Regions from separate parts of the Paenibacillus sp. 4624 genome, predicted to be linked through region 3. Evidence: riboswitches for the same ligand, from Rfam matches in the RefSeq annotation. Region 3 holds a riboswitch; each other region holds the start of a gene.
What was found. Region 3 has a riboswitch for thiamine pyrophosphate ahead of ABIE27_RS25375 (ABC transporter substrate-binding protein). Riboswitches for the same ligand answer to the same signal wherever they lie in the genome.
Positions count from the first base shown of each region.

Region 1: linked by a shared signal. The riboswitch ahead of ABIE27_RS28240 (hypothetical protein) and the one ahead of ABIE27_RS25375 (ABC transporter substrate-binding protein) in region 3 are both predicted to bind thiamine pyrophosphate.
Region 2: linked by a shared signal. The riboswitch ahead of ABIE27_RS09065 (thiamine phosphate synthase) and the one ahead of ABIE27_RS25375 (ABC transporter substrate-binding protein) in region 3 are both predicted to bind thiamine pyrophosphate.
Region 4: linked by a shared signal. The riboswitch ahead of thiM (hydroxyethylthiazole kinase) and the one ahead of ABIE27_RS25375 (ABC transporter substrate-binding protein) in region 3 are both predicted to bind thiamine pyrophosphate.

Region 1 covers NZ_JBNDJR010000018.1:63,308-66,728, forward strand. Annotated here, with positions in the region: gene thiC (phosphomethylpyrimidine synthase ThiC) at 1-1,111, opposite strand, end outside; gene ABIE27_RS28240 (hypothetical protein) at 1,177-1,503, opposite strand; TPP riboswitch at 1,500-1,613, opposite strand; gene ABIE27_RS28245 (IclR family transcriptional regulator) at 1,775-2,518, opposite strand; gene ABIE27_RS28250 (alpha/beta hydrolase) at 2,942-3,421, shown strand, end outside.
Region 2 covers NZ_JBNDJR010000003.1:312,931-316,351, reverse strand. Annotated here, with positions in the region: gene thiO (glycine oxidase ThiO) at 1-718, opposite strand, end outside; gene ABIE27_RS09065 (thiamine phosphate synthase) at 776-1,429, opposite strand; TPP riboswitch at 1,688-1,797, opposite strand; gene ABIE27_RS09060 (ABC-F family ATP-binding cassette domain-containing protein) at 1,837-3,390, opposite strand.
Region 3 covers NZ_JBNDJR010000013.1:28,353-31,773, reverse strand. Annotated here, with positions in the region: gene ABIE27_RS25375 (ABC transporter substrate-binding protein) at 1-750, opposite strand, end outside; TPP riboswitch at 966-1,078, opposite strand; gene ABIE27_RS25370 (hypothetical protein) at 1,199-1,714, shown strand; gene ABIE27_RS25365 (hypothetical protein) at 1,769-1,948, opposite strand; gene serS (serine--tRNA ligase) at 2,662-3,421, shown strand, end outside.
Region 4 covers NZ_JBNDJR010000006.1:4,502-7,922, forward strand. Annotated here, with positions in the region: gene thiD (bifunctional hydroxymethylpyrimidine kinase/phosphomethylpyrimidine kinase) at 1-501, opposite strand, end outside; gene thiM (hydroxyethylthiazole kinase) at 501-1,310, opposite strand; TPP riboswitch at 1,497-1,599, opposite strand; gene ABIE27_RS14925 (radical SAM/SPASM domain-containing protein) at 1,830-2,711, shown strand; gene ABIE27_RS14930 (S-layer homology domain-containing protein) at 2,958-3,421, shown strand, end outside.

The DNA of each region.
Region 1 (3,421 bases), on a different contig from region 3:
AGAATGCTACGTCATACCTTTTCATAATTTCACAGATTTCTTCAAAATGGGTATACAAAAAGTTCTCCTGATGATGTGCCAGGCACCACGCCGCCATAATTGACCCGCCTCTAGACACAATGCCCGTCATCCGTTTCGCTGTCATCGGAATATATCGGAGCAACACACCTGCATGAATCGTAAAATAGTCCACACCCTGCTCCGCCTGTTCAATCAGCGTATCTCGGTACAACTCCCAAGTGAGTGCCTCCGCCTCGCCATTCACCTTCTCCAGCGCCTGATAGAGCGGTACCGTACCAATCGGCACTGGGGAGTTACGGATGATCCATTCCCGTGTCGTATGAATGTCTTTGCCTGTAGAGAGATCCATCACTGTATCCGATCCCCAGCGCACAGCCCAGGTCATCTTCTCCACCTCTTCCTCAATGGAGGAAGATACGGCGGAATTGCCGATATTAGCGTTGATCTTCACGTGAAAATGACGACCAATCAGCATCGGCTCACTCTCCGGGTGATTGATGTTGGATGGAAGAATCGCCCGGCCACTCGCCAGTTCCTGCCGCACGAATTCAGGCTCTACGCCTTCACGAATAGCGGCGTACTCCATCTCTGGCGTAATCACACCCTGCCGCGCATAATGCATCTGCGTGACACACCGCCCAGCCTGGGCACGTAACGGTTGCCCGCGGAATCCCGGATACTCCTCTGCCCCGGCTCTTCGCCCTCCAGGCTTCAATCCGTTATCCTCCGGTTTAACCGCTCGCCCCTTATATTCTTCTACGTCACCGCGCTCCATGATCCAGTGATTTCGGAGCGCAGGTAATCCTTTACGAATATCCATCTGGAATTCGGGATCGGTCATCGGGCCGCTCGTATCGTAGACACGCAGCGGCTCATTATGCTCCACCCCTTGGGGAGTATGGGTATCATGAAGGGCAATTTCACGCTCCGGTACAGCAATGTCCGGTCGTGAGCCCTGAATGTAGACTTTGCGGCTGCCCGGGAAGGGTTGAACCCCTCCAGCCGCTCCGGTTTTCTTTTCCACCGGATGACCATCGCGAACTATTTCCTCAATTCCTATCTCTTGTCCCGTTTGGTTGCTTGTATTCATGTCTCCTGTTTCCTCCTCTGTGATCTTCTTTAGCCCATGTCGTCCAACATTATGACAGCTTTGACTTACACACCTGTCTGGATAAATGCAGAGCACAGAAGCACAGCAGGAATGACCCTGCACAAGCAGCCAAAATGATCCAAGAGACAACTTTTATGTACAGTCAACGAGAGAACCGCGATCACATCACCTAGAAATCCAGGCATGTATGCCGCAATTGTTATGCTGTCACTGCCATGGTGAAACACAACACATGAATCTCTGCTTGCCGCTGTAAATAAAAAAGCCGGTTCCGAAGGAACCGACTGATGTCCATCACCATACACGCAACAAGGGCATCTTCTGCCATACAGCATTGATCCCGGGTTAACGACTGTGGTGTTTGTGGTCATGTGGCCGATTACTTCCCTACGCTGGTATGATCCAGATCAGGTGCAAAGGGTCCGGAATCTCATGCGATCCCGTCTCAGTCCGGACAATTCGGACTCCCCCAGTAACGTAAACGTATTGCGGCGATCAAGCCGCTGTTCAACTTGAAAAATAACATTCAACCGACCCCGCCGGGTCGTCCATTACAGAGTAGCGTAATCTGGACATAAATACAACCTTAATATTCCAGAGAGAAAATTCCTTTTGAGCAAAACTTCAAGCAAGAGCCCGCCCCTATGGCAACATCAATCCCATTTGCACCGCTGCTTCTTTCAACACAGGTGCGTACTCATGTAGTGTCTCTTGCGAGAGCCTGCTAACAGGTCCAGACACGGAAAGTGCTGCTGCAATGTTGCCTCTGCGATCCATAATTGGCACGGACACAGCGGCAGCTCCCGGCTCGCGCTCCTCATAACTCGTTGCATATCCGCTCACACGAATGTCTTCCATCTGTGCCAGATACACGGCCGGATCGATGAATACAGGCCATTCCGGCCCATTCATCAGTTCCTCCCGATCCTCATCTGCGGCAAATGCCATTAACACTTTGCTGGAAGCGCCTACGGAAAGCGGCAGTCTGACACCTACAGGCGCGACCCGCCGAATCGCCTGATCACTCTGCACGGCCTGAATCCGAATCCGCTCACCGCCGTCACGAAGATAAAGACTTACCGTCTCGCCCAAACGATCGCGCAGTCTCTCCATTGCAGGTAAAAGCAAAATTGCAGGATCATCACTACGTGACATATGCGCTGACAGCTCCCAGATCCGAATACCCAGCCGATACTTTTCGGTTGCTGCATCACGTATCACGAACCCCCGATCCTCCAGTGTAGCCATCAATCGATGCACCGTACTTTTGTGCAAACCGATCTGGCTGGCAATTTCGGTGAGTCCAAGATCACTGCGCGTGGTAAAACATAATAATATATCCAGCGCCCGTTCTACAGCCCGGACGGTTAACTTGCGGTCTTCCATGGCATGATGCCCTCCTCATGTTTCATCACATGAAACTTGGTTACATAAATTATATGAGAAACGGTCTCATCTGTAAACCAGAAAGAAGCGTTTTGAAGATGATTTGCAAACAAAGAAAAGAACAAGGATATCCATTTTGCCTATCGTAATCTCCTGTAATTTACACACTATGGAATTGTTACCTCTACATCTTAAGCACTATATAACAATTGCGTAACAAATGCCTCCAATCAATTGACTTTGACTATATCGGGACATACGATAAAGACAGGGAACCAATTCAGATAAAAGAACAAAAGCATGACTTTAGCATCAGAATGTCATCGTCATGAATACGTGCTAAAAAGCACCTATATGCTATTTTCACACTGTTATGATCTTATCCATATTTATCCTCAACCGAAACTCAAAGGAGGGGCGTGCATGTATTCGACATCCCAGAGTGAAGCCCCGCTGCATACCAAAGTGTCCGATCTGCCCTCTTCGTTGTCACCGAGGCTGATTCGGTTCAAACATATTGTCGTAGCGTTGCTGCTCTCCGTTGTATTTTTTCTGTTGTTTTGTTTTATTGCCTTACACGGTTATATTGCATGGGTACTCTCCAACCCTACGGTCGCACCGGTATTTTCAAACCCGATGCAGGCCAAAAACATGAAATATGAGAATATTACATTCCCTGCAGCCGACGGCAGCCGAACGATGCAAGGCTGGTATATCCCTGCGAATACCGATACAGGTAAAACGATCATCTTCAGCCACGGCTATGGGGCGAATCGTGAGGAAACCTGGGTGCCTATGTATGACCTTGCCCATTACGCGCACCAGCTCGGGTTTAATGTGGTCATGTTCGATTACGGCTTTGCCTCTCAGGTGAACCGGGCGGTAGCTACTGGCGGTAAAGCC
Region 2 (3,421 bases), on a different contig from region 3:
CCTCTCCCTTAGCAGTTTTAATCCCTCGAACACCATGGTTATCTACGACCAGACGAACATTTTGAACGCCTTCCAAAATGCGGGCACCCATCATTTCAGCCGACCTCGCATAAGCTCTCGTCAATGACACGGGCAACACTTCGCTCTCGAGCGATCGGTAATAAGCGCCGTACGTATCCCGATTCAACCATAGCGCTTCTCGTTGCACCGTGCTTCGATCCCACCAAAGTTGTTGCACTCCCGAAGTAGTATTTCGTCTATCCTTGTACTTACTTAGATCACTGTATGATCGAAAGGGTGTGATAAATCCGCTACGCCTTAAGCCAATATCCATACCAGTTATAGCGGATATTTGCTCTTTGTGCTTATGCAACAATTCCCTGCTTTCATGCGCGGCTTTTGCCATGAATGGATGTGCAAAATCTTCGCTTTCTGCTGCCAGCATGCCGGCAGCTGCACATGAAGCTCCGCTGGCAATCTCCGACTGCTCAACAAGAAGTACCTCCTGACCTCTGGATGCCAGTTCAAAAGCAATCGCACAGCCTATGACTCCACCGCCCACAATGATGGTTTCTGCATGACAGATTTCTGGGGTCTTCGTTGAATTTTCAGATGGGGTCAGCAGCTTAAACTTAGCATGATTATATGATGAACCTATGACTTTCTCAGGTTGACTCAGTCCGCTCTGTACCATTTTGTCATCTCCTTGTTTGAACAACGTTCACATCTTCTCGGCTTGGCATTATTTCCAGCTCTTGATCGGAAAGAAATCACATCACGCTTCCACAGCCTGTTTAAGGAGCGCAGCAGCATAACCAGGGTTTGCATGTTTCAACACACTTGAGATCACAGCAGCACCCCCGGCTCCCGCAGACCTGACAGCCCGAATGTTACACGGCTGAATCCCGCCGATTGCAATAACAGGAACCTTTACACTGGAGCATACTTCCGCCAATGCATCTAACCCTCTCGCTGCTACATCAGGTTTGCTTGCACTTGCATACACATGCCCAAAAAAAAGGTAATCTGCACCATACTCTTCGGCAATTTTCGCTTCGTGCAACGAATGCACCGATATCCCCAATCGAAGCCGCAGATCATGCTTGTTTTCCGGCTTTACTGTTAGTTTTGCTCTTTCCAGCATGTCTTGGCTCCAATGTATCCCTTGAAAAATATCACCAGGTGCAGCCCGTTTCGCGCCATTAATTACAATGCGGGAAGATGGAATACCAGACTCTGCCATCAACTTTGCCCAGTTGTATCGTTCATACAGTGAAAGATGCTTTTCCCGGATATGAATGTAATGCACGTAAGGCCAGATTTGCTTGGCTGCCTTCAACATAACTTCTTTTTCCCCTCTATTCGTGGATATTACATGTAGTTCAAATAAGGGGCAATCTTGTTCACGCTCTTGATCTTGCTCTGACATCCTGGCATTCAACCTTGTTCTCGCTCCTTTCAGCTACAAGCTTGGAGAAGTTGTAATGACAAATTTGTAATCAAAAAAGCCACTCCCGTAGGGGAGTGGCTGCGTATAAAAAGGTTCAGTTCAATAACAAACGTGTGACAAACCTGGTAAACAGTTCAATTAGTCAAACCGATAACTGTTTATTCGATATTCAAACGCTTGTCATTACGATGTAATAAGATCCCATTTTTACGTTAGGAATCAATTTACTACCGTTTTCGCTGAAACGCGCCACTTCCCTACGCTGGTATGATCCAGATCAGGTGCAAAGGGTCCAGAATCGCATTCTTCCATCTCAGCCGCATCGTGCGGCCCCCCTAGTGTTCATATGAAGTTGTAGCCTATATTACCACAATCGGATTTTTTTGTCATCGTGCTTTTTCGGACCACTCTTCTACATTCCATGTTTTGGTGACCCAGCCTTCATAAAAATCAGGTTCGTGCGATACAAGTAAAACGGTTCCCTTATATTCTTTCAACGCACGCTGCAGTTCAGCTTTTGCTGTGACATCCAGATGGTTCGTCGGCTCATCAAACAAAACCCAGTTGCTTTCACGCATCAACAGTTTGCACAATCGGACTTTGGCTTGCTCCCCACCGCTAAGCATGTTAAGTGGACGCGTAATATGCTCATTTTTGAGCCCACAACGCGCAAGATGTCCTCGCACCTCGTTCTGTGTCAAATGTGAAAACTCGTTCCACACATCATCGATCGGTGTAATATTTCCAGCTCGTACTTCCTGTTCAAAGTAAGCTGTCTCCAAATAATCTCCGAGAAACGTTTTTCCGCTTATTGGCGCTATTTTGCCCAGGATCGTTTTGAGCAGTGTAGATTTACCTACACCGTTGCATCCCACAATCGCGATCTTTTCGCCACGTTCAATCGTCATGGTCATCTTGGGGAGTAATGGATACGTATAACCGATCTCAAAATCAATGCCTTCAAAAACGGTTTTGCTGCTTGCGCGGGCATCCTTGAACTTAAATGTTGGTTTTGCTGCTTCGTCTGGCCGATCAATTCGCTCGACCTTTCCAAGTTGTTTTTCCCGGCTTTTCGCTCGACCAGAGGTCGAAGCTCGAGCCTTGTTGCGTTGAATGAAATCTTCCTGCTTTTTGATGTATTCCTGCTGCTTCTCGTAGGCATCAATATGCTGTGCTTTCTGCATATCTGCCATTTCAAGAAATTTTTCATAGTTGGCCGCATAACGCGTCAGTTTTGCAAATTCCAAATGATAGATGACATTAACCACTTCATTCATGAACTCTGTATCATGGGAAATCAATAGAAAAGCATATGGGTAGTCTTTCAAATATCTTGTTAGCCACTCAATATGCTCTACATCCAGATAGTTTGTCGGCTCATCCAATAATAGGGCAGTGGGTTTCTCCAATAACAATTTCGCAAGCAGGACTTTCGTACGTTGTCCACCACTAAGAGCAGCAACATCCCGATCAAGGCCAATTGCATTTAATCCCAAACCGTTTGCCATTTCTTCTACTTTTACATCGATCAGATAAAAATCGCCCTGTTCGAGTTGCTCTTGAATATCGCCCATTTCTTCAAGTAACTGCTCAAGTTTGTCTGGATCAGCATCAGCCATCTGATCCGTAATTGCCATCATTTGCTTCTCCAGTTCCAGTAGCGGCAGAAAAGCATCTTTAAGCACATCACGAATGGTCTTGCCTGGTGTTAACTTGGTGTGTTGATCCAGATAGCCATATCGAACTTTAGGCGTCCATTCCACTTTACCGCTATCTTTAAGCAATTTTCCGGTGAGGATATTCATTAGAGTTGATTTTCCTGCACCATTAGCTCCAACTAGACCCACTCGTTCTCCAGCAAGCAGACGAAACGAAACATTTTTAAATAACGTACGGTCTCCGAAATTGTGACTGACGTTCTCTACTGACAATAAACTCATAAGATGAGACTGCTCCTATCTATTTACATTA
Region 3 (3,421 bases):
AGGGTCTTTCTGAATCGTCTGTTCATTGGTCACAAGTACAGGGGTGTAATAGTCCAGCGCTTTGGCATAATCTTTTACATATAACATGTCAATCGGTTCTCCGCGTAATTCCGCCTCAATTCCCGTCCAGGCATAGAAAATCCAGGCAAAGTCGATGTCCCGTTTCACAGCTGTGAAGAAGTCGGCATCGCCCATGTTAATCTTTTTGACTTTGGATACGTCAGCACCTTCGCCCTCCATAATGGATTGCATCACCGCTTCTTCTACCGGGGAACCCCAGCCGCCATAAGTTTTACCTTCAAAGTCTTTAGGTGATTTGATCTTGCGATCTACTGGAGCGGCAAAACCAGAAGTATTATGCTGAATAACTGCGGCAATCGACACAAGTGGAACGTCCTGCGTACGTGCCTGAGTGACACTTTCCTGATAACTGACGCCAAACGGTACCTCACCCGAGGCAACCATCGTATCTGCACCACCGGCTCCTGGCTGTACAATCTCCACATTTAAACCTGCTGCTTTATAAAAACCTTGGTCCACCGCTGCATACAGACCGGTATGATTCGTATTTGGAGTCCAGTCGAGCACAACCTTCACATCTTTCAGTGCAGTGCTGCTCTCCTCATTGGTTTGCGCCGAACCAGTCGCACCTTGCTGCTCTGCTGGAGCGGCTTCTTTGCCACCACATGCAGCCACGGTAACTAGTAGCACACACATGAGCAACATTCCCATCGTTTTACGCCAATTCATCGTGATTCTCTCCTTCGTTATGTCCGGCCGGATGGCACGGGGTACTCCTTGGCTTCATATCCAATCCTTTTGCATAAATCGACAGATTTATACTCGCGGGTTATCCGAATAACGTCATTTTTCTGTTTCTGCTTGTCAAAAGAAAACAAAAAAAGCGCCCCGTAATCCGGGACGCGTGCAGGCGTGAGAGAGTGGCATTCAGCTTATAGCTGTGCCGTTCCAATATACTCCGATTCCTACGCTGGCATGATCCAGATCAGGTCTAAGGGTTAGTATCTTGATGGGATACACTCTCAGCCGGCCAATTCCGACTCCCCTGGGAAACTATGAAGTTACGGGCATTACTAGATGTAATTATAGGCCAGGGACAGGATTGTGTCTACATGAGTTGGACTAAAAAAGTTTTCACAAAATGTTCACTTATGTGAGGGGAGCCCGATTGTCTATAATGATCCAAGTTACAGAAAGGATGAGTATATTGCCAGTTAGCAAGAAAGAACAAGTTGTTTTTGGACTTATGATGTGTACAGGAATGGTCGTAGTAATGATGACCTTCAATCTATGGCATACAGGCATGCTAGGTCAGATGTCCGTCATGCAGCTATTTCTCCAATTTGTGCTTTGTTTTGTTATTGCCTTTTTTGTGGAATCGTTTATCGTGGGGCCGATAGCGAGAAAAATTACATTTTCCTTCTCATTTGCGAGGTCGAGTAAAATCAAAGGTGTAGTTACGATGTCCTTTTTCATGGTGATCGGCATGGTTTTGCTTATGTCTTTATATGGCATCATTACTGCCTATACTGCAGGTCAGCTAGAAGGAGATTCCGTAATCAACGCTTATCTTCATACGATTGTACGTAACTTCGGTCTGGCATTGCCGTATCAGTTGATTGTATTAGGGCCGCTAGTGCGTTATGTATTTGGCAAGTTGTTCAAGGGACCAGCAGCCGTTGTGTCGGTTTAAATCATCGTATCGCAGTCCATTATGACAAAAGTATTTCCTGGGCAATCCTATGATTTAAGAAGTTCTACCGTAAGCGATCCAAAATAAAATACCAATAATCACAGCAGCAATAATGATCGTGGTGAAAACTCCACTCAACCATGTGCCTCGCTGAGCTTGGCGGGCAAGTTCATCTGCTCTTTGTTTGGCGGCTTCGCCTTGGGGTGTATTCAGTTGGTTGGGTTCCATATTCATGAAGCAACCCCTCCCTTCAATATACTGATTTTACCATAGTGCGTTCTGTTTACTGAGACACTGTAAATCTTGATAAATGATTACTCGACTAATTGTTTAATCGAGGCTAAAGCCATCACGATGCTAATCGCAAGAAGGAGAACACCTCTAAATTTAATACTGACGATGTCCGATTGAAGTAAATCGCCTTTATTACGATTGAATGGCCAAGAATTCGGTATGAGCAGGGCCCTGGTTCCAAAGACGAACCCGAATATGCTAATGAGCAGAAAGATGATGAAGTAAAACATGCAATCACTCCTTGTTGTCTTAGAAGTTATTTCAATTTTACTTGATCCAGCTTTGGAAAGATACGTAAGAGGGAACTGTAACGGCTTAGAGTTTGGACAAACGTGATAAAAAAGGAAGCTTCATTTTTTATTAAAATTGGGCATCTAGCAGTTGCAATGTTGTTCCGTCTTCGTATATACTGAGAAACACAATTACAGATCGGATCATGCCGTTGAAGAGAATCCAACTCGGAGGCGTTTTCGCCAGGGAGCGAATTAAAACTTTCCCAAGTTAACCGGAACCGCCCGTTATCGCGGACCAAGAGGCTGAATCAGGAGATTTGAACCGATTCGGCAAGTTGGGTGGCACCGCGAGCAGAGCGCTCCTCGTCCCAAGGGATGAGGGCGCTCTTTGTATTTTTTTAGCCAAAGGAGACGGTGACCATGTTAGACATGAAGTGGGTTCGGGCACATGCAGAAGAGGTACAGGCGGCGGCAGACGGGAAGAAGATTAAGGTTGATATTGCTGTGTTACTACAGCGGGATGACGAGCGTAAATTGCTTTTGCAACAAACGGAAGAAGCGCGTCGTCTGCGCAATACGCTGTCGGCTGAGATCGGGAAGCTAATGCAGTCGGGTGAGCGTGAGCAAGCAGAGAAGATGCGGGCACAGGTAAAACAATTGAATGAACAGCTGGAGCAAGAGGAAGCAAAGCTGGCATCAGTGCAGGAGGAAGTGACCAGACTACAATGGCTGGTACCCAATATTGTGTCGCCAGATACACCTGTGGGCTTGTCGGATGAAGATAATGTAGAGCTAAGGCGAGTTGGGGAGCTACCTGTGTTTGACTACCAGTTCAGAGATCATGTCGAGCTGGGGGAGATGCACGAACTGATCGACATTCCACGCGGCGTGAAAATCGGTGGAACGCGAAGCTATGTATTGAAGGGAGCAGGTTTGCTGTTACACCGGGCGGTACAGCAACTTGCACTGGACCTGTTGCTGAAGCAGGGATTCACCCCGCTGGAGGTTCCGCTCATGGTCAGGGAGGGTACTTTGGTGAACACCGGATTTTTCCCGACAGGCCGGGATCAGGTGTATGAGTTGCAAGGAGAGAACAAATGGCTGGTTGGCACATCGGAAGTACCGCTGGTTTCGTATTACGCAGATGAAGTAATTGATGTGAAAGAACCCGTGAAGCTGG
Region 4 (3,421 bases), on a different contig from region 3:
CATCTGTACCAATTGCTTTGCGGCTTCCTCACGCTCACTCAGGTTCCGAATCGACCTCCCAATAAGCAGTTCGGCTTCAGGGATGTTAGGTGTGATAAGCAAGGCAAGGGGGAGCAAATCCTGGGTGAGTGCTTGCACAGCCTCCTGCTGGAGCAGGGGTGCACCGCCCTTGGCAACCATCACGGGATCAATCACCAGATTAGACCAGCTGTGCTGCTGACATTTTGCCGCAACAAGACGAATAATCTCGGCACTATATAACATACCTGTCTTGACGGCACGCGGCTGAAAGTCGGCTCCCGTTGAATCAAGTTGCTGGACAATGCCATCGTAATCAATCGGAAAGACGCCTTGAACCCCTGTTGTGTTCTGCGCGGCGATTGCAGTAATAACCGTCATCCCGTATACACCAAGTTCTTGAAAGGTTTTGAGGTCTGCCTGAATTCCTGCACCGCCCCCGTTATCGGACCCGGCAATCGTTAACGCTTGAGCAATATTCATCACATACCTCCACGAGTCTGACGAATTTGTGCATGCTCGGAGAACAGCGAAGGTGTCATCTGCGCCAGTTGATTTAACAATTCAATCTGGAAGCTGCCCGGCCCCTGATGAGCCGTTCGTGCTGCAGCCTGTTCAGCGGTTACACCGTAGGTTGTAACAGCCTCGACCACACTGTTCAGCATATCGTTTCCCGGCTTGGCGATTGCAACAAAAGCACCAATCACCGAGCTTAGCAGACAGCCTGCACCGGTAACTTGGGTAAGTAATGCATGTCCGTTGCTTGTTAGGAAAGTATGATATCCGTCTGTAATAATATCGTACTGGCCTGTAATGACGACAATACAGTCAAGCTGCTGCGCTGCCCGCTCGGCAATGCCAATCCGGTCCCCCTCGCCAACCCCGGCATCCACACCTTTGATATTCCATGGTACACCAATGACATGGGCGACTTCGGCGACATTACCTCTTAATACCGTAAGACGAAGCTCACGAACCAGCATTTGTACCGTATCCGTACGATATGCTGTGGCTCCTGCACCAACAGGATCAAGGACAACAGGCACATGATGTGCATTAGCCGATTGTCCGGCTAAACGTATCGCTTGAACGACCTTTTCATCCAATGTGCCGATGTTCAGAACCACCGCTCCGGCCATGCGAGCGACGTCAGCGACTTCTTCATGGGCATAGGCCATAAACGGAGAGGCTCCAAGGGCAAGCAGACCATTTGCCGTAAAAGGAGCAACCACAAGGTTGGTAATATTATGAACCAAAGGATTGAGTGAACGTACACGTTCAAGATAAGACATCGTCATTTCCTCCTTGTTTCGAATTTTATTTTGATTGGCTAGTTTCTCGGTCATCAAGCAACCAGCACATAAGTAACCACATCGCCAAAATACAAAAAAAGCCCCGCCCATTTCCGGAGAAATGAGCAGAGCTATACGTTTTAACTGAAGTTGATCCCCATCAAGGATAGAGATCCCCCACTGCCACTAAAAGCCGCTCCACTTCCCTCCGCTGGTATAACCCAGATCAGGTTCAAAGGGTCCGAATCGTCGTATTCGTCTCAGCCGCAAGGCTCCCCCAGTGCAAATGTACAAGATATGCAGTTATGTACTCAGCATATATCCATCTTGACTTAATGTAAATAGGGCGGGGACTTAAGTCTTGAAATGGGGATAAAAAAATACACTGGACTTTGTTACTGATCCGCTGTTCTGATTTACCTTAGCTCGTTAAACCGATATAATGAGGATTGGCTCATATGGCCGTACTACGAATGAGGGCAGGACCGATGTTCCTCCCGGCAGAATGGGGACCCTGAGTTGAAAACGTTCAAGAAAGTATATATTGAAATTACGAGCATCTGTAATCTGGCATGCAGCTTTTGTCCACAAACGAAGCGAGCCAAAGGATTCATCGACCCTGAAGTCTTTAATAATATATTGGATCAGATCAAACCACACACAAAACATATTTACCTGCACGTCAAAGGGGAACCGTTGCTTCATCCCAAAATTGACCTGCTGCTGGATATGGCTCATGCCAAGGGATTTAAAGTAAACATTACGACCAACGGTACGCTACTGCCGAAGACACAGCATAAATTATTGGGTAAACCTGCACTGAGACAGATGAATTTCTCGTTGCACAGCTTTGACGGTCATGAAGGTTCTACCGATCGTGACGGATACTTGCATAACATCTTGTCTTTTGTTCGTGAAGCCGTGAAACATAACGTCATTGTCTCGTTCCGACTATGGAATCTGACGCAGGATAACTTCACCAATGCTCAGATGAATCGAAATCGGGAGACGCTTGAGGTGCTGGAGCAGGAATTCAATCTGGATTTTCGCATTGAAGAAAAGGTTGTTCCGGGCAGCGGCGTAAAAATTGCACCCAACGTATACCTGAATCAGGATCATGAATTCCAGTGGCCAAGTCTCGATGCACCTGAAGATGATGGAAAAGGGTTTTGCCATGCACTTCGCAGTCAGGCAGCTGTGCTGGTCGATGGAACCGTGGTTCCATGCTGTCTCGATGGAGAAGGTGTCATCAACCTTGGAAACATCCATGAAAAGAATTTTTCCGATATTGTGGATGGAGAGCGTGCGAACAATCTGGTATACGGTTTTTCCAAACGGGAAGCTGTAGAAGAACTTTGCCGCAAATGCGGATACCGCCAGCGTTTTGGAGCAGGAGCCTAAAATCATACGACAGATAACTCAAGTGTGTTATTCGGTAATATTCCGAGTAGCACATTTTTTTTATTATTAGGAAATAATAGGCAGCATTCGATTCATGATTTCAACTATTATGTAAAATGATAGTCTATTAATCTTGTTTTTATAAATTTACATGGTATTATTATCCTATTGATCATAAAGGGGGAGTAGTACTAAAGTTACATTTTTTGTGTTAATAACGGACGTTTAAGAGGAGTGTGTCGAGTTTTGAATTCAAAATGGAAAAAGTTTAATCGAAAGTTGTCAGTAGTACTCTCTACATCATTGATTGCCTCTATGTTTTCTATGCAATTGCTAGCCTCGGCGGAAGTGACCTCATCATCTGTAACGTCATTTAAGGATCTTGAACAATCGTATGCCAAAACAGAAATTACGAAGTTAATTGAAAAAGGCATTTTATCTGGATTTGCGGATGGAACATTTAAACCCTCAGATTCAGTAACACGTGCTCAATTGGCAAAGATTATGGTGGGTGCGCTTCAATTAAAGCCTGACTCTACTGTAGCTAGTTCCTTTAAAGATGTGGACCAATCCAAATGGTACGCTGGCTATGTATCTGCACTCGTTCAATCTGGTGTTGCCCAAGGAACCTCGAAGGATACGTTTTCTCCAGATAAAAAAGTTACGAGAGAGGAACTGGCTGTATTCTTCGTAAGAGCATTCGGCTGGGA